3 regions of the Agrobacterium sp. DKPNP3 genome follow, and region 1 is predicted to be linked to each of the others. Evidence: riboswitches for the same ligand, from Rfam matches in the RefSeq annotation. Region 1 holds a riboswitch; each other region holds the start of a gene.
What was found. Region 1 has a riboswitch for cobalamin ahead of ACUTJJ_RS19635 (ABC transporter substrate-binding protein). Riboswitches for the same ligand answer to the same signal wherever they lie in the genome.
Positions count from the first base shown of each region.

Region 2: another riboswitch for cobalamin. It lies ahead of nrdH (glutaredoxin-like protein NrdH); the one in region 1 lies ahead of ACUTJJ_RS19635 (ABC transporter substrate-binding protein).
Region 3: another riboswitch for cobalamin. It lies ahead of ACUTJJ_RS13705 (CbtB domain-containing protein); the one in region 1 lies ahead of ACUTJJ_RS19635 (ABC transporter substrate-binding protein).

Region 1 covers NZ_JBQYSN010000085.1:7,083-14,389, reverse strand. Annotated here, with positions in the region: gene argE (acetylornithine deacetylase) at 1-1,058, opposite strand, end outside; cobalamin riboswitch at 1,429-1,661, shown strand; gene ACUTJJ_RS19635 (ABC transporter substrate-binding protein) at 1,819-2,850, shown strand; gene ACUTJJ_RS19630 (FecCD family ABC transporter permease) at 2,847-3,875, shown strand; gene ACUTJJ_RS19625 (ABC transporter ATP-binding protein) at 3,872-4,672, shown strand; gene ACUTJJ_RS19620 (pseudoazurin) at 4,681-5,145, shown strand; gene ACUTJJ_RS19615 (type I secretion system permease/ATPase) at 5,410-7,239, shown strand; gene ACUTJJ_RS19610 (HlyD family type I secretion periplasmic adaptor subunit) at 7,226-7,307, shown strand, end outside.
Region 2 covers NZ_JBQYSN010000087.1:12,830-20,136, forward strand. Annotated here, with positions in the region: gene nrdF (class 1b ribonucleoside-diphosphate reductase subunit beta) at 1-140, opposite strand, end outside; gene nrdE (class 1b ribonucleoside-diphosphate reductase subunit alpha) at 157-2,319, opposite strand; gene nrdI (class Ib ribonucleoside-diphosphate reductase assembly flavoprotein NrdI) at 2,331-2,729, opposite strand; partial or broken gene nrdH (glutaredoxin-like protein NrdH) at 2,741-2,961, opposite strand; cobalamin riboswitch at 3,265-3,488, opposite strand; gene ACUTJJ_RS19855 (nucleoside triphosphate hydrolase) at 3,615-4,244, opposite strand; gene ACUTJJ_RS19860 (ATP-binding cassette domain-containing protein) at 4,241-5,023, opposite strand; gene ACUTJJ_RS19865 (ABC transporter permease) at 5,023-6,105, opposite strand; gene ACUTJJ_RS19870 (sugar ABC transporter substrate-binding protein) at 6,308-7,307, opposite strand, start outside.
Region 3 covers NZ_JBQYSN010000044.1:22,020-29,326, reverse strand. Annotated here, with positions in the region: gene ACUTJJ_RS13720 (metallophosphoesterase) at 1-82, shown strand, start outside; gene ACUTJJ_RS13715 (c-type cytochrome) at 341-775, shown strand; gene ACUTJJ_RS13710 (c-type cytochrome) at 863-1,783, shown strand; cobalamin riboswitch at 1,969-2,195, shown strand; gene ACUTJJ_RS13705 (CbtB domain-containing protein) at 2,357-2,539, shown strand; gene ACUTJJ_RS13700 (CbtA family protein) at 2,552-3,262, shown strand; gene ACUTJJ_RS13695 (hypothetical protein) at 3,267-3,581, shown strand; gene ACUTJJ_RS13690 (type 1 glutamine amidotransferase family protein) at 3,759-4,325, opposite strand; gene ACUTJJ_RS13685 (GNAT family N-acetyltransferase) at 4,345-4,833, opposite strand; gene ACUTJJ_RS13680 (MerR family transcriptional regulator) at 5,037-5,450, opposite strand; gene ACUTJJ_RS13675 (hypothetical protein) at 5,511-5,858, opposite strand; gene dmeR (Ni(II)/Co(II)-sensing transcriptional repressor DmeR) at 5,988-6,260, shown strand; gene dmeF (CDF family Co(II)/Ni(II) efflux transporter DmeF) at 6,323-7,307, shown strand, end outside.

The DNA of each region.
Region 1 (7,307 bases):
ATATATTCATCCGGTTTGTGGGCGCGGCCGATGTCGCCCGGACCGCAAATGATGGCGTCGATACCGGCAGCCTGAAAAAGTCCGGCTTCCGTACCGTAGCTGACGGCGTCAATGCACGGCGCGTCTGTCAGCTGCTCCATGAGGTTGACGAGCGGCGCGTCAGCGGCAAGCGAAAGCGCAGGGTAGTCGCTCATCGGTGCCCATTGAACGTCTGTCCCGTTGGCTGCAAGCCTCTCGACGCTCTCACGCAATGGCTCGAGCAGGGCGAGCGGCGATACACCGGAAATGGCCCGTGCTTCCACTTCGATGGTGCACAGGTCCGGGACGATATTGATCGCCTGCCCGCCATTTACGGTGCCGATCTGCAGGGAGGAGTAAGGCGGCTCGAACGTGCCTTCGAAGGGGCCCTGCGTGAGGGCTTGGGCAGTTTCCACCGCCTTTGCCATGATGCCTGTCATGAGATGGATCGCGTTGACGCCCTGATCGGGCCGTGAGGAATGGCCGGAGCGGCCGCGAATGGTGATGCGTGCGGCTGCCTTGCCCTTGTGAGCACGCACAGCGCGCAGATTGCTCGGCTCACCGATGATCGCGCCCGCTGGTTTTGCGCAAAGATCCGGCAAAGCGGCGATCAGATGGGGCACACCCCGGCAGCCCGCCTCCTCATCATAGGAAAACGCGATGTGAACCGGCCGCTTCAGTGACATCTGCGCAAATGCCGGCGCCGCGGCGAGAACCGTGGCAAGGAAACCTTTCATGTCGGTGGTGCCTCGGCCGTAAAGACGCTCGCCCTCGGCTCTGAGCGCAAAGGGGTCGGAGGACCATTCCGGCTCCCCGGCGGGCACCACATCCATGTGGCCGGACAGGATGTATCCGCTGGCATCCGTCGGGCCGAAGCTCGCAAAGAGATTGGCGCGGTCCCCTTCCGGGCCGGCAAGCAGCGAGACCTTCGCGCCGTGGCTTCGCAGATAATCGGCAATCCATCCGGCAATATCGCCATTGGCGGTTCCGACGACCGAGGGAAAGCCGACAAGACGCTCCAGAATTTCGATGGCGTTCATGGCTCTCTCCGCGCTTCACCGTCGCAGAGCCTAAAAGTCACCGGCTGCGTTTGTATGCTGAAGTGAAGAAGATTTCGGTAGATTGTTGTGACCTTACAGCGGTTTCGGCGAAATCCTGCCGGGTCGATGGGAAAACTGACAGCCCTTTTTCCGATGCCGCCGTGTTGTTGAACGGAGACGTCAACCGTACAGCGGCTTTTTAGCGGTTGGATTTTGTCGAAGATGCCGAGAAACGGTATCGCCTGCGCGCTTGGGGCTTGTGGCCGGTTTTTACGCCGGCAACTTGTTGGCTTTTCATTGCAGCGGGCTAGCTGGCGGTCTTTGTTCCAAGCTGCGACACGATCGCAATTGACGCCCCGCCTCTTGCCCCTTATGTGAGTATATGACGGTTCCTGCAGCCGAAAGGCGAAGGGATTAATAGGGAACATGGTGCGGGCGATACTTTCGCCCAATGCCGTGGCTGCCCCCGCAACTGTAAGCGGATTGTCGTTCATCCCCGTGGCGCTTCATGGCGTCATGCCACTGGATTCTCCGGAATGCGGGAAGGCAGATGAGTGGCGCAAATTCGTGAGCCAGGAGACCTGCCGTCAAAATATGAACCATCGTTACGGGCGGGGAAGCCCGGAGGAGGAGACTGTAATGTTATTACGTTACATTTTGTTTGCATCCGATCATCGTTCTCCGTACAAGACGTCCCGCTGTTGGTGCGCGTTCTAACGCCTGCTGCTCTGGAATAAGTTTACTTTCGACTGGAGAACACATGTTTCATTTTAGACGCCTGCCGGCTCTCGCCGGCATCGTGGCGGTTGCCTTTGCATCCTTGCCCGCCGTTGGCGCGCAGGGTGCCGAAACCACCTACCCCCTGACAATCAACAGCTGCGGTCAGGAGATCACCTTCAAGCAAACGCCGGCCCGTACCGTATCCGTAGGCCAGAGCACAACCGAGGTTCTTTACCTGCTTGGCCTCGCCGACAAGGTTGTCGGCACGGCGCTGTGGATCGGTCCGGTTCTGAAGGGCTACGAAGAGGCCAACGCCAAGATCGAGCGATTGGCCGACAACGATCCCAGCTTTGAGGCGGTTGTCGGCAAGAAGCCGGATCTCGTGACGACACAGTTCCAATGGCAGATCGGCCCAGAGGGTGTTGTCGGAACGCCGGCGCAATTTGCCGAGCTCGGCATTCCCGTTTACACCTCGCCGGCCGATTGCCTGGGCAAAGACAATTCCGGCGGCGGCGATGGCGTGCGCAACACGGTTTTCACCATGGAACTAATCTACCAGGAAATCCGTGACCTTGCCAAAATCTTCAACGTGCAGGATCGCGGTGAGGAAGTCGTCGCCGACCTGAAGAAGCGAGAGGACGCCGCCCGAGCCAAGATCGCTTCTGCCAATGGCAAGCTCTCGGCCGTCTTCTGGTTCTCGAGCGCCGAACTGGATATCGACCCGTACGTCGCCGGCCGTAACGGCGCTCCGGGTTACATCATGTCTGCTCTCGGATTGAAGAATGTCATCGAAAGCGACGAGGAATGGCCCACGGTCGGCTGGGAAACCATCGCCAAATCCAACCCGTCTATCGTTGTCGCCGGCAAGATGGACCGCCGCCGCTTCCCTGCAGATGACATTGCCGTCAAGCTGAAGTTTCTGGCAACTGACCCGGTGGCAAGCATCATGCCTGCTGTCAGGCAAGGCCATGTGTTCGAAATGGATGCGCAGGCGATGAACCCGACCATTCGCACCATTGAAGGCATCGAAACGCTGGCCGAGGCGATTTCGGCTGCCGGCCTCGCCAAGTGAACGGCCTCTCCCTCCATCTCGGCAGGGCGGGCCTGGTTTTTGCCGCGCTCGCCCTGCTGTTGATAGCGCTGATGGCCGGAGCGGCCATCGGCGAGACAGCCATTCCATTTGACGTGGTCGCAAAAACGATTGCCAATCGCGTCTTTCATGCGGGCTTTCCGCTGGAGCCGCTGGATGAAGGCATCGTCTGGAGCTATCGTCTGAGCCGCGCTGTCGTTGCCGCCTGCTGTGGGGCTTCGCTGGCGCTTGCCGGAGCAGTGTTGCAATCGCTACTGCGCAATCCGCTTGCCGATCCCTATATTCTCGGTATTTCCGCCGGCGCCTCTACAGGCGCCGTCGCTGTCGCCCTCTTGGGATTCGGTGCGGGGTTTCTGACCATGCCGGCAGGGGCCCTGATCGGCGCTTTCATCGCGTTTTCACTGGTCAGCCTTCTTGCCGTGCGAGCTGGACACGGTAACAGCGCCATCATTCTGGCGGGGGTGGCCGGGTCGCAGTTGTTCAATGCCGTAACCTCGTTCATCGTCACCAAATCTGCCAATGCCGAGCAGGCACGCGGCATCATGTTCTGGCTGCTCGGCAATCTCTCCGGCGTGCGCTGGCCGGATGTCTGGCTGGCGCTACCTGTCAGCCTTGCGGGACTTCTCATCTGCCTCTGGTATGCCCGCGCGCTAGACGCCTTCGCTTTCGGCGGCCAGGCGGCAGCATCGCTTGGGATCCCGGTACGCTGGGTCTATACGGTGCTGATCTCGGTTTCCGCGATCATGACAGCTTCAATGGTGTCCCTGGTCGGGTCCATCGGTTTTGTGGGCCTTGTCATTCCCCACGCCGCACGCATCTTCGTCGGTGTTCGCCATGGCATCCTGCTGCCGGTGACGGCGCTAACCGGGGCCGTTTTTATGATCGTCGCCGACATTCTATCTCGCATCGTCATACCGGGTCAGGTTCTGCCGATCGGCGTCATCACCGCGCTCGTCGGCGCGCCCGCCTTTGCCTTCATCCTGGGGCAGAGAAGGGGGCGGTCATGAAGCTATCCGCCCGTGACCTGCATTTCCATGCCGGTAACGCCGATATTGTGCGCGGTGTTTCCCTTGAGGTCGGCTCCGGGGAGTTCCTCGGCATCATCGGGCCGAACGGCTCAGGCAAAAGCACACTGCTTTCCATGCTGGCCGGCATCCGAAAGCCGCGCCGGGGGCACGTTGCGCTTGGCGGCGAGCCGCTTGGTTCACTGGGGCGACGCGACATCGCGCGCCTGCTTGCCTTCGTGGAGCAACAGGCCGAAACCACCGAGCGCATCACTGCGCGACAGGCCGTGGAGCTTGGGCGCACGCCCTATCTCGGGCCGCTGTCCGCCTGGTCGCCGAACGACACCGCCATTGTCGATGCGGCACTTGTTAATGTCGATATGGCCGATAAGGCCGAGCGCGGCTGGCACCACCTTTCCGGGGGTGAACGGCAGCGCCTGCATATTGCCCGGGCCTTGGCGCAGGAACCACGAATCCTGCTGCTGGACGAGCCCACCAATCACCTCGACATCGGCTACCAGATCAGCCTGCTCGATCTGGTAAAGCGGCAGCGTCTCACAGTCGTCGCAGCGCTGCACGATCTCAATCACGCCGCTATGTTCTGCGACCGCATCGCCGTCATGCATCGCGGCGAGATGATCTCCGTCGGCCCGCCGCGAGAGGTTCTCACCTCCGGGACGATCGCCGAGGTGTTCGGCGTGGACTGCGTGGTTACCATGGACGAGAGAGGCTTTCCGCACATACGTTTTCTGCCGGCGCATGGACTGGCGGAGCATCCAAGGAAAGAACTGGCACGATAAGTAATTTGATGCTGGCAGACGCCCCGAAAAAGATCCGACCGTTTTGCATCGTTGCCGTGATTGCGGCGGCTTTCACAGCCTTTCCACTTGAGGCCTTAGCCGAGACCTTCGAGGTGAAAATGCTGAACCGCGGCGAAAAGGGCCCGATGGTATTCGAACCCGATTTTGTCAAAATCGAGCCCGGTGACCGCGTGCGCTTTGTGCCCATCCACAAAAGCCACAACGCCGCGACCATCGACGGCATGGTCCCGGAAGGTGCCGAAGGTTTCAAGAGCCGGATCAACGATGAGTTCGAGACCGGTTTCGAAAAGCCGGGCTTTTACGGCATCAAATGCTCGCCGCATTACGGCATGGGCATGGTGATGCTCATCAAGGTTGGCGATGCGGGCCTGCCGCAGAGCTACAGGACAGTGAATGTTCCCGGTCGTGCAAAGCCACGATTGGACGATCTTTTCGACCGGGCGGAAAAATGAGGTGTAGGGGTCGCAGCTTTCCCCAACCTCATTGCAGAAAGGTTCCCCAGATGGCGTTTTCGGTGCGGTGGATAATCCCATCTGACGGCGTGGGGGAGGTGCATGCGCAGTCTGGTGGGTAATTTGTTGTGGTACAAGGCCACAACGAATGCCGTTATCCTCGTGGTAAAGGTCCGGCCGGGTCGGCGTCGTTGAGCGGTGATCGGCCTGAAGGTCTGATGATTGTCGTGCATCGGCGTTTGCCGCGTAGAGGAAAACCAGCCTGTGGGCTTTCAGAACCACCAGCAGACACCGCCGCAGTCTCTGACGGTGGCGGTTGTCGCGCCGCTTAAGGGCACGTTTCTCGGTGTTGCGCTCATCAGCGGTGTCGTCAACATTCTGGCGCTCACGGCGCCGCTCTTTATGTTGCAGATCTATGATCGGGTGCTTGCGAGCGGCAGCGTTCCGACGCTGGTCGGTCTCGGCATTCTCGCCCTTGGGCTTTATTGTTTCCAGTGTCTGCTCGATGTCATTCGCGCCCGCATTCTGATCCGCATCGGCGAAGATTTCGATACGCGTTATGCCGCAAGGGTGCATGATGCGGTGGTCCGCCTGCCGCTCGTCAGACCTATGCCGGGTGATGGCCTGCAGCCGCTGCGCGATCTCGACAATGTGCGCGGCTTTCTCTCCGGCATGGGGCCGACGGCTTTTTTCGACCTGCCGTGGATCCCGCTTTATCTCGGGCTGTGTTTTCTGTTCCACGTCTGGATCGGCGTGACGGCGCTTGCCGGTGCGATACTGCTGGTTTGCCTCACGATCCTCACCAATATCTTCTCTCAGAAGCCCAGCCGTGCCACCATGGTGCAAAACATGGTCCGCAACCGGCAGCTCGAAACCTCGCGGCGCAATGCTGAAGTCGTACAGGCGATGGGACTCGGCAGACGTCTCAGCCAACGCTGGCAGCACTCCAACGACGCCTATCTCGCTGCCAACCGCAGCGCGGGCGATGTGGTCAGCGGTCTCGGCAATATCGCGAAATCGCTGAGGGTCGTGCTGCAATCGGCAATTCTTGCTGTCGGGGCGTGGCTCGTCATTAAGCAGGAGGCGTCCGCTGGCGTGATGATCGCGAGTTCGATCATGATGGGCAGGGCGCTGGCCCCTGTCGATCTCGCCATTTCGAACTGGAAGTCCCTGGTGGCCGCGCGGCAGAGCTGGGCGCGGCTGAAAGAGCTTTTCAGCCGCGTGAACGCCGATGACACCACCATGGCCTTGCCTCGGCCGGAAAAAGAACTGCTGGTCGAAAACGTCACCATCGTTCCGCCGGGGAAGAGAAAGCCCACCGTCACCAGCCTCGGCTTCAACCTGACTGCTGGCCATGCGCTCGGTGTCATCGGTCCTTCGGGCTCGGGAAAATCCACACTTGCCCGCGTTCTCGCGGGCGTCTGGACACCGGCGGCGGGGAAGGTGCGGCTGGACGGTGCGAGTTTCGAACAGTGGGACCGTGAGGCGCTTGGTCGACATATCGGTTACCTTCCGCAAGGTGTGGAGCTGTTCGACGGCACGATCGGTGAGAATATTTCCCGCTTCGAGGATAGTCCGGACCCCGAGGCAATCATTGCTGCTGCCAGGGCTGCTGGCGCGCATGAGCTGATCCTTCGGTTTGAGAAGGGGTATGACAATGACATCGGCGAGGCGGGGTCAGCGCTTTCTGCCGGTCAGCGTCAGCGCATAGGCCTCGCCCGGGCTCTTTATGGCGATCCCTTTATCGTTGTGCTGGATGAACCCAATGCGAACCTTGATGCGGAAGGCGAGGCCGCCGTGGTCAGTGCCATTTCTTCCGTCAAGACACGGGGCGGCATCGCGATCGTTGTCGCCCACCGGCCCAGCGCCATCGGCGCCGTCGATTTCATCCTGATGTTGGAAGAGGGGCAGATGAGAGCTCTTGGCCCACGCGACGAGGTTCTTTCGAAGGTGCTGCGCCTTCCAAGAGGTCAGGCAGGCAAAGGATTTACGGCATCAGCTCAGACAATCTCACCGCTTCGCGTCGTTGCCAATGCGCAGCCTAAAACGCCGGCGCTTGAAGGGAGTGGAAGGGATGCGGATGACGAAGCATAATCTGCACTCTCCTTTATCCCGCTCCATCCGAAAACACCTTATCGTCGGCCTCGTGGCAGGCGTTGCGC
Region 2 (7,307 bases), on a different contig from region 1:
ATATCGTTGGAAAGCGGCACCTTTTCCGGCAGCCAAAAGTTCGAGGTCAGGCGGTTCCAGACTTCGAGGTCCTTGTCGTCTTCGATGCGGTTCCAGTTGACCGCTCGGATACGGGACACGGGTTTTACGGCGATGTTCATTGTCTTGTCCCCCTAATCAGAGCGTGCAGGAAACGCAGCCCTGAACCTGCGTGCCTTCCAGCGCCATCTGGCGCAAACGGATGTAATAGATGGTCTTGATGCCCTTCTTCCAAGCATAGATCTGTGCCCGATTGATATCGCGGGTCGTGGCCGTATCACGGAAGAACAGCGTCAGCGACAGGCCCTGATCGACATGCTGGGTGGCTGCCGCATAGGTGTCGATGATCTTTTCCGGTCCAATTTCGTAGGCGTCCTGATAATACTCAAGATTATCATTTGAGAGATAGGAAGCCGGATAATAAACGCGGCCAATCTTTCCCTCCTTACGGATTTCAATCTTGGAAACGATCGGATGGATGGAAGATGTGGAGTGGTTGATATAGGAGATCGAGCCTGTCGGTGGCACGGCCTGAAGGTTCTGGTTATAGAGGCCTGATGCCATGACCTCCCCCTTCAAAACATTCCAGTCTTCCTGCGTTGGAATGGCGATGCCGGCCTTTTCGAACAAGTCGCGGACCTTTTCCGTCGCCGGCAGCCATTCCCGTTCGGTATATTTGTCGAAATATTCGCCCGAAGCATATTTGGAGTTTTCGAAGCCCTTGAAGCTCTGGCCTCTCTCCATCGCCAGCCGGTTGCTGGCGCGGATAGCGTGATAGGTCACGGTGTAGAAATAGATATTGGTGAAATCTATGCCTTCTTCGGAGCCATAGAAGATGCGCTCGCGCGCCAGATAACCGTGCAGGTTCATCTGACCGAGTCCGATGGCATGGCTTTCGTCGTTGCCCTTTTCAACAGACGGAACGGAGGAAATGTGGCTCACGTCCGACACCGCCGTCAGTGCCCTGATGGAGGTTTCAATGGTCTTGCCGAAATCGGCCGAATCCATTGCCGCGGCGATATTCAACGAACCGAGATTGCAGGAAATATCCTTGCCCATGTGGCTATAGGAGAGATCGGCATTGAATGCGCTCGCTTCGCTGACCTGCAGGATTTCCGAGCAGAGATTGCTCATACTGATGCGACCGGCAATCGGATTTGCCCGATTCACCGTATCTTCGAACATGATATAGGGATAACCGCTCTCGAACTGGATTTCGGCGATGACCTGGAAAAATTCGCGCGCCTTGATCTTCTTCTTTCGGATGCGGCTGTCGGCGACCATCTCGTGGTACTTTTCCGTCACCGAGATTTCGGTGAAGGGCACCCCATAGACCCGCTCCACATCATAGGGCGAGAACAGATACATTTCCTCGTTGTTGCGGGCGAGCTCGAAGGTGATGTCTGGGATGACAACGCCGAGCGACAGGGTCTTGACACGGATTTTCTCGTCCGCATTTTCGCGCTTGGTATCGAGGAAGCGCATGATATCCGGGTGGTGGGCGTGCAGATAGACCGCGCCGGCACCCTGACGCGCACCAAGCTGGTTGGCGTAGGAAAAACTGTCTTCCAGCAGCTTCATGACGGGAATAACGCCGGACGACTGGTTTTCAATCTGCTTGATCGGCGCGCCGAATTCGCGAATATTGGTCAAGGACAGCGCCACGCCACCACCGCGTTTAGAAAGCTGCAGCGCCGAATTGATGGAGCGGCCGATGCTTTCCATATTGTCTTCCACGCGCAGCAGGAAACACGAGACCAGCTCACCGCGGCTCTTCTTGCCAGCATTGAGAAATGTTGGCGTTGCCGGCTGAAAACGGCCGGAAATGATCTCTTCGACCAGATCGCGGGCAAGCTGCTCGTCACCCCGCGCAAGAGCCAGCGCCACCATGCAGACGCGGTCCTCATAACGCTCCAGATAACGTTTCCCGTCGAAGGTCTTCAGGGTGTAAGAGGTGTAGTATTTGAACGCACCGAGGAACGTCGGAAAGCGAAACTTCCGCGCATAGGCCTTATCATAGAGATCGCGCACGAAATTGAAGGAATACTGGTCCAGCACCGCCTGCTCGTAATAGCCCTCCGTCACCAGATAATCGAGCTTTTCCCTAAGGTTATGGAAAAACACCGTATTCTGATTTACGTGCTGGAGGAAATATTGACGGGCAGCGAGCCGATCCTTGTCGAGCTGGATTTTTCCGTTCTCGTCATAGAGGTTCAACATCGCGTTCAGTGCGTGGTAGTCCAAGCCCGCATCAAGCGGCTTCTGGCTTGCGGCTGTTGGCTGTTTGGTATCATTGCGCAATGCGCTAGCGGTCAGCGTGTCCAAAATCGGTCCAATCCATGTTTGACGTTGGCGACGTCTTCTTCCGTTCCGAGAAGCTCAAAGCGATAGAGAAACGGCACGGCGCATTTGCGCGAGACGATATCTCCGGCGGATGCGAAGGCAGCGCCAAAACTGGTGTTTCCCGCCGCAATGACGCCGCGGATGAGGTTGCGGTTGGAGGGCTCGTTCAAAAACCGGATCACGGGTTTCGGCACTGCCCCTTTGGTGCCGCCGCCGCCATAGGTTGGGGTGACGAGCACATAGGGTTCCGACACGTGCGGTACATCCTCTTCAGCGCCGAGCGGCAGGCGAAGCAACCGCCGCCCCAGTTTCAGAAGGAAACGATGAGTGTTTTCAGAACGGCTGGAATAATAGACGATCAGGCTCATCGCCCGCCGCCTCAGCTGATCGCGCCGATCATATCCGGCCGGAAACCCGCCCAATGGCGTTCGCCGGCAACGACTACGGGAACCTGCATGTAGCCGAGGCCACGGACGTGGTCGAGCGCCTCCGCATCTTCGGAAATGTCAATATCTCATAGGGAACGCCGATACGGTCGAGGGCGCGATAAGTGGCGGTGCATTGGACGCAGGCGGGTTTACTGTAAACGGTGACGGTCATAATTTCCCTCTCGAAGCCAATTTTGGACGCGGCAAAGCCTTGCCGATTGCAATCGCAACCGGACGGTGATGGTTCTGTCATTCAGGTGATGATTGGTGTTTGAAAGTTCGTGCGATCCGAATGAAAACAGATTGATTTTTCGGGCACGCTTCAAGCACCAGAAGTCGCTCCCTACGCTGAGGAGCGTAGCAACTTAAAAATATGCACTGGCATGACTTCACCCCGAAGCTTGTTATGGAGGGGGCAGAAAAGGGCGCACGCAAGTCATTTGCGCGATACACCTTCCTCCGGACACCCCGCCCGTGGACGTTTGCGCTCAAGGCAGGTCTCCTGACTTGCGGGTCACAACATTCATTCCGGCCTTCCCGAAGCTTTCAGCCCCAGTGACTCAAATCGGAACGATGCTCGCCGCTTACAGTTGCGGGGGCAGTTTCGGCCTTGTTCCGCCTCAATGGCGTAACGCACCGAATTCCCGTCTTAGCTCCCAACCCTTGCGAATCGGAAGAACCTTGAACACTAGATATAGTATATGAGGAAATCCTGCCGTCAACCAGTAGACGACGCGAAAGCTGGCCCCTGTGGATCAAAAAGATTCATTGCAGAGCGACAGCCGCTAAACGGCGCGAAACACGTGATGTTCGGGGAACGTCGATCTATTCCCAGATGTCGATGTGGATATCGGCCGGGCGGGCGTTTTCAATCACCCGTTTTCCATTCGGAAGATCGTTCTCGAAAAGCTTGGCGTGAATCTGAGCCGCATCGAGGCCAAAGCCCAGCCATCTGTCACGCAGTCTCTGTTCCAGAACGGTCACGGAAGGTCCTACAAAGACACTCAAATCAAAATGGTCGGATAGCCTTGTCCAGGGCGCTTCGTTGAGCAGTAGATAATTGCCCTCAGCCAGAATAAAGCGCGTTTCAGGCGCGATGGCACGGGCAGAGGCGATGGCGATTTCTCGGGAACGATCGAAAACCGGCACCAGCACTTCCTGCCCGCCCTGCCGAACGGCAGAGACGATATCCAGAAAGCCACGGACATCGAATGTTTCCGGCGCACCCTTCCGCGGCAAAAGCCCCCGCTCTTCAAGGATGCCATTATCCATATGGAAGCCGTCCATGGGAAGCACGGCGGCCGTTTCGCCACGTGCGATGAGAGCATCACACAGGGCATCCGCCAGCGTGGATTTGCCGGCCCCTGGGGGGCCGGCAATGGCAACGATGAAACGGGACTGGCCCTTTGCCCGTCGAAGAACGTCTTCAACGATCGTTACGAGCTTCAACGTCATGCGGCGAGCGTTTCCTTCGGCGCTTCCTTGGCGCCGGTCATGAAGGCGACTGCGTCGGACATCGAATAATCCTTCGGATTGATGACGCAGAGGCGCTTGCCCAACCGATGGATATGAATGCGATCCGCCACCTCGAACACATGCGGCATGTTGTGCGAAATCAGGACGATCGGCAATCCACGGGCGCGGACGTCGAGGATGAGCTCAAGGACGCGCCGGCTTTCCTTGACGCCAAGAGCGGCTGTCGGCTCGTCAAGAATCACCACCTTCGAGCCGAAAGCGGCTGCGCGTGCTACGGCTACACCCTGCCGCTGGCCGCCGGAGAGCGTTTCCACCGCCTGATTGATGTTCTGGATGGTCATCAATCCAAGTTCGGAGAGCTTGTCCCGCGCGAACTTTTCCATGGCCGGCCGGTCAAGGGCACGAAAAAGGCTGCCGGCTATGCCGGGCTTGCGGATTTCGCGGCCGAGGAACATGTTGTCGGCGATCGACAGGGCTGGTGAGAGTGCGAGGTTCTGGTAGACGGTTTCGATACCGGCCTTTCGCGCTTCGATCGGTGAGCGGAACTGCACCGGCTTGCCTTCGAGCCTGATCTCCCCTTCGTCGGGCGTCACCGCGCCCGAGATTGCCTTGATGAGCGAGGATTTGCCAGCGCCGTTATCACCGATGACGGCAAGAATTTCACCGGGATAGAGATCGAAATCGGCATTGTCGAGTGCGGTCACGCGTCCGTATCGCTTGACGAGATTGCGTGCCGTGAGAATGGGTTCGCGTGCCATCAGCCTGCTACCTTTCTGATCCACTGGTCGATTGCAACAGCCAGGATGATGAGGACACCGATCAACAGATAGGTCCATTGCGGGTCCGTACCAATCAGTCTCAAGCCGAGCGAGAAAACGCCGACAATCAGCGCGCCAAACAGCATGCCCATGATCGAGCCGCGACCGCCGAAGAGCGAGAGGCCGCCAATCACGACAGCGGTGATGGATTCGATATTGGCGAACTGTCCGGCCGTTGGCGATACCGAGCCGATGCGGCCGATCAATGCCCAGCCTGCGAAGGCGCAGATGAGCCCCGAAAGCGTATAAACCGTCGTCAGCATGCGCTTGACGTTGACGCCTGCAAGCTCGGCCGCATCCGGATCGTCACCAACAGCGTAGAGGTGGCGGCCCCAGGCGGTGCGGTTCAGCACATACCAGAGGAGGGCAACGAGCAGCACCATGGCGATGACGCCGTAGGTAAAGACGGCACTGCCGAGGCGCAGGTTGTTCCCGAAGAACTGGAGGATGGGTGCCTGCTGCGCAATATCCTGAGCGCGGATGGTTTCATTCGCAGAGTAAAGGAAGTTGGTGGCAAGAACGATCTGCCACATGCCGAGCGTCACGATGAAGGGCGGCAATCGCATGCGCGACACGAGGATGCCGTTGACGAAGCCGCAAAATGCCCCAACAGCCAGTCCGCAGAGAATGGAGAGTTCCGCCGGCAAGCCGTAGCGGAAGGTGAATTGCCCCATGATGACCGAAGACAGTACCATGATGGCGCCGACGGACAGATCGATGCCGGCAGTCAGGATGACGAGCGACTGCGCCGCACCGACGATACCGACAATGGCCACCTGCTGAAGAATGAGCGTCAGCGAAAAGGCAGAGAAAAATTTGCCGCCCAGCGTGATGCCGAACACTATTAGCGACAGCACCAGAACAATCAGCGGGACAGCTGCAGGACTGGAGTGCAGAAAATGCTGGAATTTTTCGAGCAGGCTCTTGTCGTGCGTATCGAAAGCGGCGACCTGGGTCGAGCTTCCGGACAGCACATTTTCAAATTCATTATGCGGTTGGGTCCGCACTGGCTGATCGCTCATGGATTTTCCTCCCGATCGCTTCATCACATTTGCCCTGGAAGCATAACCGTTCTGCAGCGGGCCTTGTGTCGATTCAAACTGTTGAGAAGCGGACTCCGTCGACCCAGGGGCGCGCCCTGCGTCCACTCATCTGGATCACGCCTCATTCACTTGAGGCTGAAAGCGGGGGCAAAAAGCCCCCGCCTGCGTCAGATGCGAGGCATCAGCCCCAGCACTTCTTGAGGCCTTCCTTGGTATCGATCGAGTCGAGACCCTTCACCGGCTTGTCCGTCACCAGCGTCACGCCCGTGTCGAAGAAGGTCTTGCCAGCTGTCGGCTTTGGCTTTTCACCGGTGTCAGCAAACTTCTTGACCGCCTCGACGCCCAGTGCCGCCATGGCCAGCGGATATTGCTGCGACGTCGCACCGATCACGCCTTCGGCCACATTCTTTACGCCCGGGCAACCGCCGTCGACCGAGACGATCAGAACATCCTTTTCGCGACCGACTGCCTTCAGCGCTTCGTAGGCGCCGGCAGCTGCCGGTTCGTTGATGGTGTGGACAACGTTGATGGTCGGATCTTTCTGCAGCAGATTTTCCATCGCTGCACGGCCACCTTCTTCGTTACCGTTGGTGACATCATGGCCGACGATGCGGGGATCGTTCTCATCGCCGATCTTGTTGATGTCCTTCACGTCGATGCCGAAGCCCTTCATGAAGCCCTGGTTGCGAAGCACGTCGACCGTTGGCTGGGAGGGGGTGAGGTTGAGGAATGCGATCTTCGCATCCTTGGCCTTGTCGCCAAGCGTGCCGGCTGCCCATTTGCCGATCAATTCGCCAGCCAGCAGATTGTCCGTTGCGAAGGTGGAATCGGCGGCATCGACGGGTTCAAGCGGCGTATCGAGCGCGATCACCAGAAGCCCGGCATCCCGTGCCTTCTGCACGGCAGGTACGATGCCCTTGGTGTCCGAAGCGGTAATCAGGATACCCTTGGCGCCGTCGGCAATGCACGTTTCGATCGCTGCCACCTGGCTTTCGGAATCGCCATCGATCTTACCGGCATAGGCCTTCAGCGTAACGCCCAGTTCCTTTGCCTTGGCGGTGGCGCCTTCCTTCATCTTGACGAAGAAGGGGTTGGTATCGGTCTTGGTGATGAGGCAAACGGATGTGTCGGCGGCAGATGCAGCGGAAGCGAAAGAAACGCCAAGCGCAAGCGCGCCCAGA
Region 3 (7,307 bases), on a different contig from region 1:
CTTTGCCATCGCCGATGTGTTTGCCGACCGGATCGCGATTCGGGGATTTGGCCGTGAGGAAGACCGCGTTTTGGCGCTCTGATCGGGGCATCGGCTGCTTCCGTCGCCGGCTTCAGTGACATTTATCGGCCGCGCCGCCTGCTTCCAGGCGGTTATTCCCATTCAGCCTGCTGTCAGCGTCCGGCCATAGAGCCGGCGTGATGTGCGTCGTCATCCTGCCTAGACTTCTGTTTTCTTGGAAGAATTCACCGCAATGTGACTTCTTTTCGCCATGGGGACAGGGCATCCTCCCGGCGTTGCGTTCAAAGCCCGGCGTTCGCCGGCATCAAGGAGAGAGTGTATGAAACTGAAAACCATCACGGCGGCCATGCTGTTCGGCTGTCTTTGCGCCGGAGCGGTCTACGCTGCCGGCGAAGTCGAAAAGCGCGAAGGCATGATGAAGCAGATCGGTGGCGCCATGGGTTCGCTTGCCGCGATCTCCAAGGGCGAGAAGCCCTTTGATGCGGACACCGTCAAGACTGCCGTGACAACCATCAGCACCAATGCGAAGGCTTTCCCTGACCAGTTTCCCGCTGGCACCGAGACCGGCAGCGCGGCAGCGCCGGCCATCTGGGAAAATTTCGATGATTTCAAGGCCAAGGCCGTTAAGCTCGGGACGGACGCCGATGCGGTTCTCGCCAATATGCCCACCGACCAGGCCGGCGTTGCCACGGCCATGAAGACGCTCGGCGCCGATTGCGGCACCTGCCACCAGACCTACCGTCTGAAGAAATAAGCGACGTATCTGGAAACGCCGCTCACAGGCGGCGTTTTCCGGCAGGCAAGGCACCTGGCCAGGTCAGGTGAGATTGGGGAGAGGGGCATGTCCTCCATCTGGACGAAACTCGTCGGTGGTGCCGTGATTGCGGCGATTGCGGGCTACGGCATATTTACCTGGGTTACAGCGCCTGAACGGCAGGCGCCAAGCCATTGGGTCAGCCTGGGCGACCCCGATCTCGCCAACGGCGAAACGCTGTTCTGGGCCGGCGGCTGCGCCAGCTGTCACGCCGCATCCGATGCGAAGGGAGAGGCGCAACTGACGCTTTCGGGCGGACAAGCGCTGCCAAGTCCCTTCGGAACCTTCCATGTTCCAAATATCTCCTCCGATCCGCAGCACGGCATCGGCGCCTGGACGCTGGCGGAGTTCGGCGATGCCATGACGCGCGGCGTCGGCAAGAATGGCGAGCATCTCTATCCGTCCTTCCCCTACGCGTCCTATGCTCGCATGACGCAGAAGGACATCAACGATCTCTTCGGATACCTGAAAACCCTGCCGGCCAGCCAGAACGATGCGCCGGATCACGAGTTGCCGTTCCCCTTCAACATGCGCATGGTGCTGGGCGGCTGGAAGTTCCTTTATTTCGACCCCGCCGCCCCGCCGCGCGTCGAGCTTGCCAACGCCAATGCCGAGCTGCTGCGTGGCCAATATCTGGTGGAAGGACCCGGCCATTGCGGCGAATGCCACACGCCACGCAATGCGCTTGGCGGCTTCCTGGCGGACAAATGGCTGGCGGGCGGCCCCAATCCCGAAGGCGAGGGCCGCATTCCAGACATTACCCCCGGTTCGCAGAGCATCGGCAGCTGGACAAAGGCCGATATTGCCGGCTATCTCGAAACCGGCTTTACCCCTGAATTTGACAGTGTCGGCGGCTCCATGGTCAAGGTGCAGCAGAACATGGCGCATCTGACCGCCGAAGATCGCGATGCGATTGCCGCCTATCTGAAGGCGATCCCGGCGCGGTAATCCTCAGCCGTCATGCCGGACCAGATCCGGCATCCAGCCACGACGCGTCTGCGCCGTGAGAAGAGTCTCTTACGATCAAGGACTTGATCGCGCTGGACCCCTGATCTAGTCCGGGGTGACGGAGGCGGAGGCGACGGCGTGCAGTTCGAAATCAGGCCCACCATTGACTCCCGCTCTCGCCCATCGGATAACAATCCTGTGATGGTTCCTTCCGGGCGTTCCGGAAGGTGAAAAGGGAACACGATAGGGAGACATCCTCATTCGTGGCTGCCCCCGCAACTGTGAGCGGAGAGCCTGAAACGAAATGCCACTGGCAAGCCATCTCGCCCCATTCAGGGCGAGAGCGATGCCGGGAAGGCGTTTCAGGTTTTGACCCGTAAGCCAGGAGACCTGCCATCACGGAAATGTCCATGCCGGCGGGGTGTCCGGAAGAGCGGAATTTCAGGGTGGCGGGATCAATGCCGCCCTGTGTCAGTCTCGTATCCCCGTGGTGAAGTATATCGCATGCGGTCTTGCGGCTTCTGCCGACCGGCCGCGTCCAAAGGCGCGGGGTCGCGCCGGAGAGGGGTCACCATGTCCATCAATCAGAATACGGCCAATGCCGCCGCGTCTGCAAAAACAGCGAGCTTCGCGCAATCGCTCACCGCGATCGTGCTTGGTCTGTTCGTAGTCGGTTTTGTCGGTTTTTCCCATGTGGAAGCCGTCCACAATGCCGCGCATGACACGCGCCATGCCAACGCCTTCCCCTGCCACTGAGGGGGGAGCGGCATGTCTTTCTTCCGTAACATCGTCTTTACCGCCATTCTCGTCGGCATTGTCGGCGGCTTCGCTGTCTCCGCCATGCAGGCTGTCGGCACGACGCCGCTCATCCTTCAGGCGGAAACCTTTGAAAGCGCTGGTGAAGCGCCGCACAGCCATGATGCGCCTGCACCGGTCGCTGCGGCTCCTGCCCATGAGCACAATGACGAGGCATGGGCTCCAGCCGATGGTTTCGAGCGCACCGCCTACACCGTCGCGGCCAATGTGCTGACCGCCATCGGTTACGCGCTGGTGCTGACTGGCCTCATGTCGCTGCGTGGTACCAATGCCGGCTGGCGCGAAGGCCTTCTCTGGGGCGTTGCCGGCTTTGCCGCCGTCATGCTTGCTCCTATGATCGGCCTGCCACCGGAATTGCCGGGCAGCCCGGCCGCAGCCCTTGAATCACGGCAGATCTGGTGGCTTGCAACCGTTGCCGCAACTGCGGGCGGCATTGCGCTGATCGCATTCCGTCGCGAGCCCTGGGCGATTGTTCTGGCGCTGGTGATCATCGTCGCGCCGCATGTGGTGGGTGCGCCGCTGCCGCCGGAAGGCGAGCATGCGCTGGCGCCGCTGCCGCTCGAGCGTCAGTTCATCGTCGCCGCCACCGTCACCAGCTTCGTCTTCTGGGCGCTCATCGGCACGTTGAGCGCGTTGTTCCTGAAGCGCTTCCAGCAGGCTTGAAACCATGCAGGACGCAGCGGAATGGAGTGAGGAACTCGATGCGCTGCGTTTTGCCGTTCCCGGTCACGGCGCGCTATGCGCCGTGCACCGTCTCGCCTTCAAGGCGGTGCTGGGGCCGAGCCCCGATCGTCATGCGGCGCTTGCCTATTTTCAAGACCACGAAGCTGCTTTTGCCGCTGCGGCAATCTTCAAGATCAAACGCTCAAACTTGCCCTCCGGCCGCAGCCTGCATTTGAACAGCCGCGATATCCGCCGCGCGATTTCAGGCGAGGGACCGGAGTTTGCGGCGCGCGTGTGCCGGGTGCTTGATCGAGAATAGCGCAGGATGATTTGCGAGAGACATCCTCTTCTCGACCGTCATGCCGGACTTGATCCGGCATCCAGCCGACGCGCGTCTGCGCGGCGGGGGAAGTCTTTTCAGCCCAAGGACTTGGGCTGGTTGGATACCGGCTCAGGGCCGGTATGACGGAGGGAGGGCAGAAGAACGCTCTGCGCCTCACCCATGCTCCGCCGCAAAAACCTGAAGTTCCGCCTCGGCTTCCGGACCAAAGAGTCCGAGGCTTTTCAGAATTTCCACGGCGAAACTGACCGGCGCGCTGCCGGCTGCCGTGATAATGCCGCCGTCACTGACCGCTTTCGGTTGATCGCGATAATGAGCCTCACCGCGATAGGCCGGATAGGCCTTGTGCGATGCCAGCGCATTGCCGGTATGGGCGACATCATCAAGAACGCCCGTGCCGCCGAGCGCACTTGCCGCCGCGCAGATGCCGGCGACCAGCCGGTGCCTGTCGCGAAACCGGTATACCAGCCCGCCAAGATCGGCAGCCGTGCCCTTTTCCCAGCTGAGACCGCCGGGGATGACGAGCGCATGGATGTCGACGGGATCGAGTGCGTCATAGGATGTATCCGGCGTTACCTTCAGCCCGCCCATGGACGTTATCGGCCGGCCATCGGGCGTGGCATAAACAATCTCGACGCCGAGATAGCTGCGCGCCGCCGCCGCCAGCAGCGCCGGCTCCCAGTCCGCAAAATCCTCAGCCAACGCAATGGCGATCCGTGTCATGGCCGTCTCCGTAGGTCAATCAGGCGATGGACTGCATGTAGCGCATGCCGGTGACCGGACGCGGCGCGAAATCCATGTTTTCGTAGAAACGATGCGCCGCCACATTGCCTGTTGTGGCGCTGACGGAAAGATAGTCGCAGCCGAGCCGCTTGGCGATATCCCGCGCGCGGGACACCAGATGCTGGCCGGTGCCATGGCCGCGATGGCCATCACGGACGAAGAGGTGATGCAGCTCCAGCCCGCGCCGGCCTTCTTGCGCCCGGTAGAGCGGCAGAAGCAGCGCGTAACCGATCAGCGCACCGTCCGCCTCGGCCACCAGCCCGTGCACCCATGGCAGCGGGCCGAACAGGTCGCGTTCCAGTTTCGCCGGCGTGATCGCCGCCGCATCGCCGTGGTAGGAGGCAAGCAGCGTGATCATCTCGTTGAGCTCGGGCAGATCGGTCTTGCGCGCGCCGCGAATGATGACGACGGGCGGTCTTTCCAGTGTCAGGGAGCTATCTTCGGTCATTTCTCGGTCCTTTGGTCTTATCTGTGCCGTCAGGACGCTTGAAAAACAACAAAGCCGCCTGACGGCGGCTTGTTGACAATGTGATCTGTCGAGCCGCCCTTAAAGGAAGGCCCAAAAATACGAGCAGGAGATGGGTGCGCGTTCGTTGATCATGAGACATCAAATGCGCCCGAATCCGTAAACTGTCAAGCCCGGTTTTTCACTCAGTGCTCGCCCTCGCACATGTCGTGGTTGGACAGCGCCCGGATGACGTAGCAATCCTCGATCGAATGGCCGTGGCAATGGGAGACGATGCGTTCCAGTTCGTGTTCCAGCTTCTTCAGGCTGGCGATCTTCTCGCGCACATCCGCAAGATGTTCGGCGGCGATGCGATCAGCGCCGTCGCAGGGCATCTGCCGGTGCTGGCTGAGCGCGATGAGTTCTCGAATGGCATCGATGTTAAGGCCGAGATCGCGCGCGTGGCGGATGAAGGTCAACCTCTCGAGGTCGGATTTCTCGTAGCGGCGCTGGTTGCCCTCCGAGCGATCCGCCTCGCGGATGAGGCCCATCTGCTCGTAATAGCGGATCGTCGGAACCTTGACGCCGGTACGTTTCGACAGTTCACCGATGGACAGCATGATCTTCTCCAAATCTCCAGTCTCTAGAGATATGGCTTTTTCGCCGCCGGTTCAATGGCCTCAAGCGGCTCCTTCGACGCCGAGAGCATGGGCGAGCGCCTTCAGGATCTGCGATTCGAGGCCTGCCATATCCGGCTGGGCGGAAGCGGTCACATCAGCATTGGCGCCAGTTGCGGCGGCAGCGCCGCTGTCCATGTTCCAGAGAGCGGCAGCGAGGCTCGCGGAGGCGCCGGCCAGCGGAGCGACGGCGGTGGCGACATTGCCTGCCACCGAAATGGCGCGATGGGCCGCCCGCGTCAGCTCCTGCAAAGCCTCGGTGGTGGACTGGCGCTCCCGGTTGTGCGCAGGCGCGATGCCGCGGACGGGAGAGGCGAAATTGATGCTGCTGGTTGCTGCGATAGTCGTCATGACTGTGAGTCCCCTAGTTCTGATGGGGCATTTTTAAGCGTCGAAACATTCGCGGAGATTGCGTCCTGCGCGTCTTGTGCAAAAAATTGCGTCGGTATACTATACCCCCCTATAGTATATGAGGTCACCATGTCCCATACCATCCGCAACAAGGACAAGCTGCTTGCCCGCATCCGCCGCCTGAAGGGGCAGATGGAAGCGGTGGAGCGTGCGCTTGATGACGCCAAGCCCTGTGGCGAGGTGCTGCAATTGCTCGCTTCGGTGCGCGGCGCGCTCTCCGGTCTGACGGGGGAGGTGATGCAGGAGCACCTGCATGAGCATGTGGTGCATGCCGAGACCGAAGACGAACGGGCCCGGGCGGCAGAAGAGCTGGCTCAGGTGCTGAAGACCTACATCCGGTAAAGCGGCCGACAGCAAATCGAACCGAACATTTAATCGACATCATAGATGCGGGATAAAGCGACATGACGACGACGACATCCGAACACCGTGCGGCAACTGGCCACGACCACGTTTTCCTCGGCCAGAACCACGAGCGCAATGAAAAGCGTGTGTGGATGGTCATCGCGCTCACTACCGTCATGATGGTGGCCGAAATCGTCGCCGGCCACTGGTACGGTTCCATGGCGCTGACGGCCGATGGCTGGCACATGTCGACCCATGCCGGCGCGATGCTGATTTCGGCGCTCGCTTATCTTTATGCCCGGCGCGAAGCGCGTAACCCGCGCTTCACCTTCGGCACCGGCAAGTTCGGCGATCTCGCCGGCTTTGCCAGCGCCATCGTACTGGCGGTCGTGGCGTTGCTGATTGCGGTGGAGAGCGGGATGCGCCTCGTCAATCCGATCGAGATCGATTTCAACCAGGCCATTCTCGTCGCCGCCATCGGCCTTGCCGTCAATCTTTTGAGCGCCGTGCTTTTGAAGGATGATCACCACCACGATCATGGCCATGGTCACGGCCATTCACACGGCTCGCATGCCCATCACGGGCACGGCAGCCACGCCCATCACGATCACGGTTCCCATGCCGGTCACCATGCCGGCCACGGCGCAAAGGGCGGTCGGGACAACAATCTGCGCGCCGCCTATCTGCATGTGCTGGCGGACGCGCTGACCTCGGTCCTCGCCATCGTCGCGCTGCTTCTTGGCAAGTGGAACGGCTGGTCGTTCCTCGATCCTTTGATGGGTATCGTTGGCGGCCTGGTGATTGCCCGCTGGTCCTGGGGCCTGATCCGCTCGACGGCGACGACGCTGCTCGACGCGCTGCCGGATGCCGAGGATCTGCCGCAGGAAATCCGTGAAACTGTGGAAACGGAAGAAGATCGCATCACGGACCTGCATGTCTGGCAGGTGGGGCCGGGGCATCACGCCGCCATCGTGGCGATCCATTCGCAGGCGCCGAAAGTGCCGGCGTTTTATAAGCAGAAACTTGCCGCCATACATGAACTGT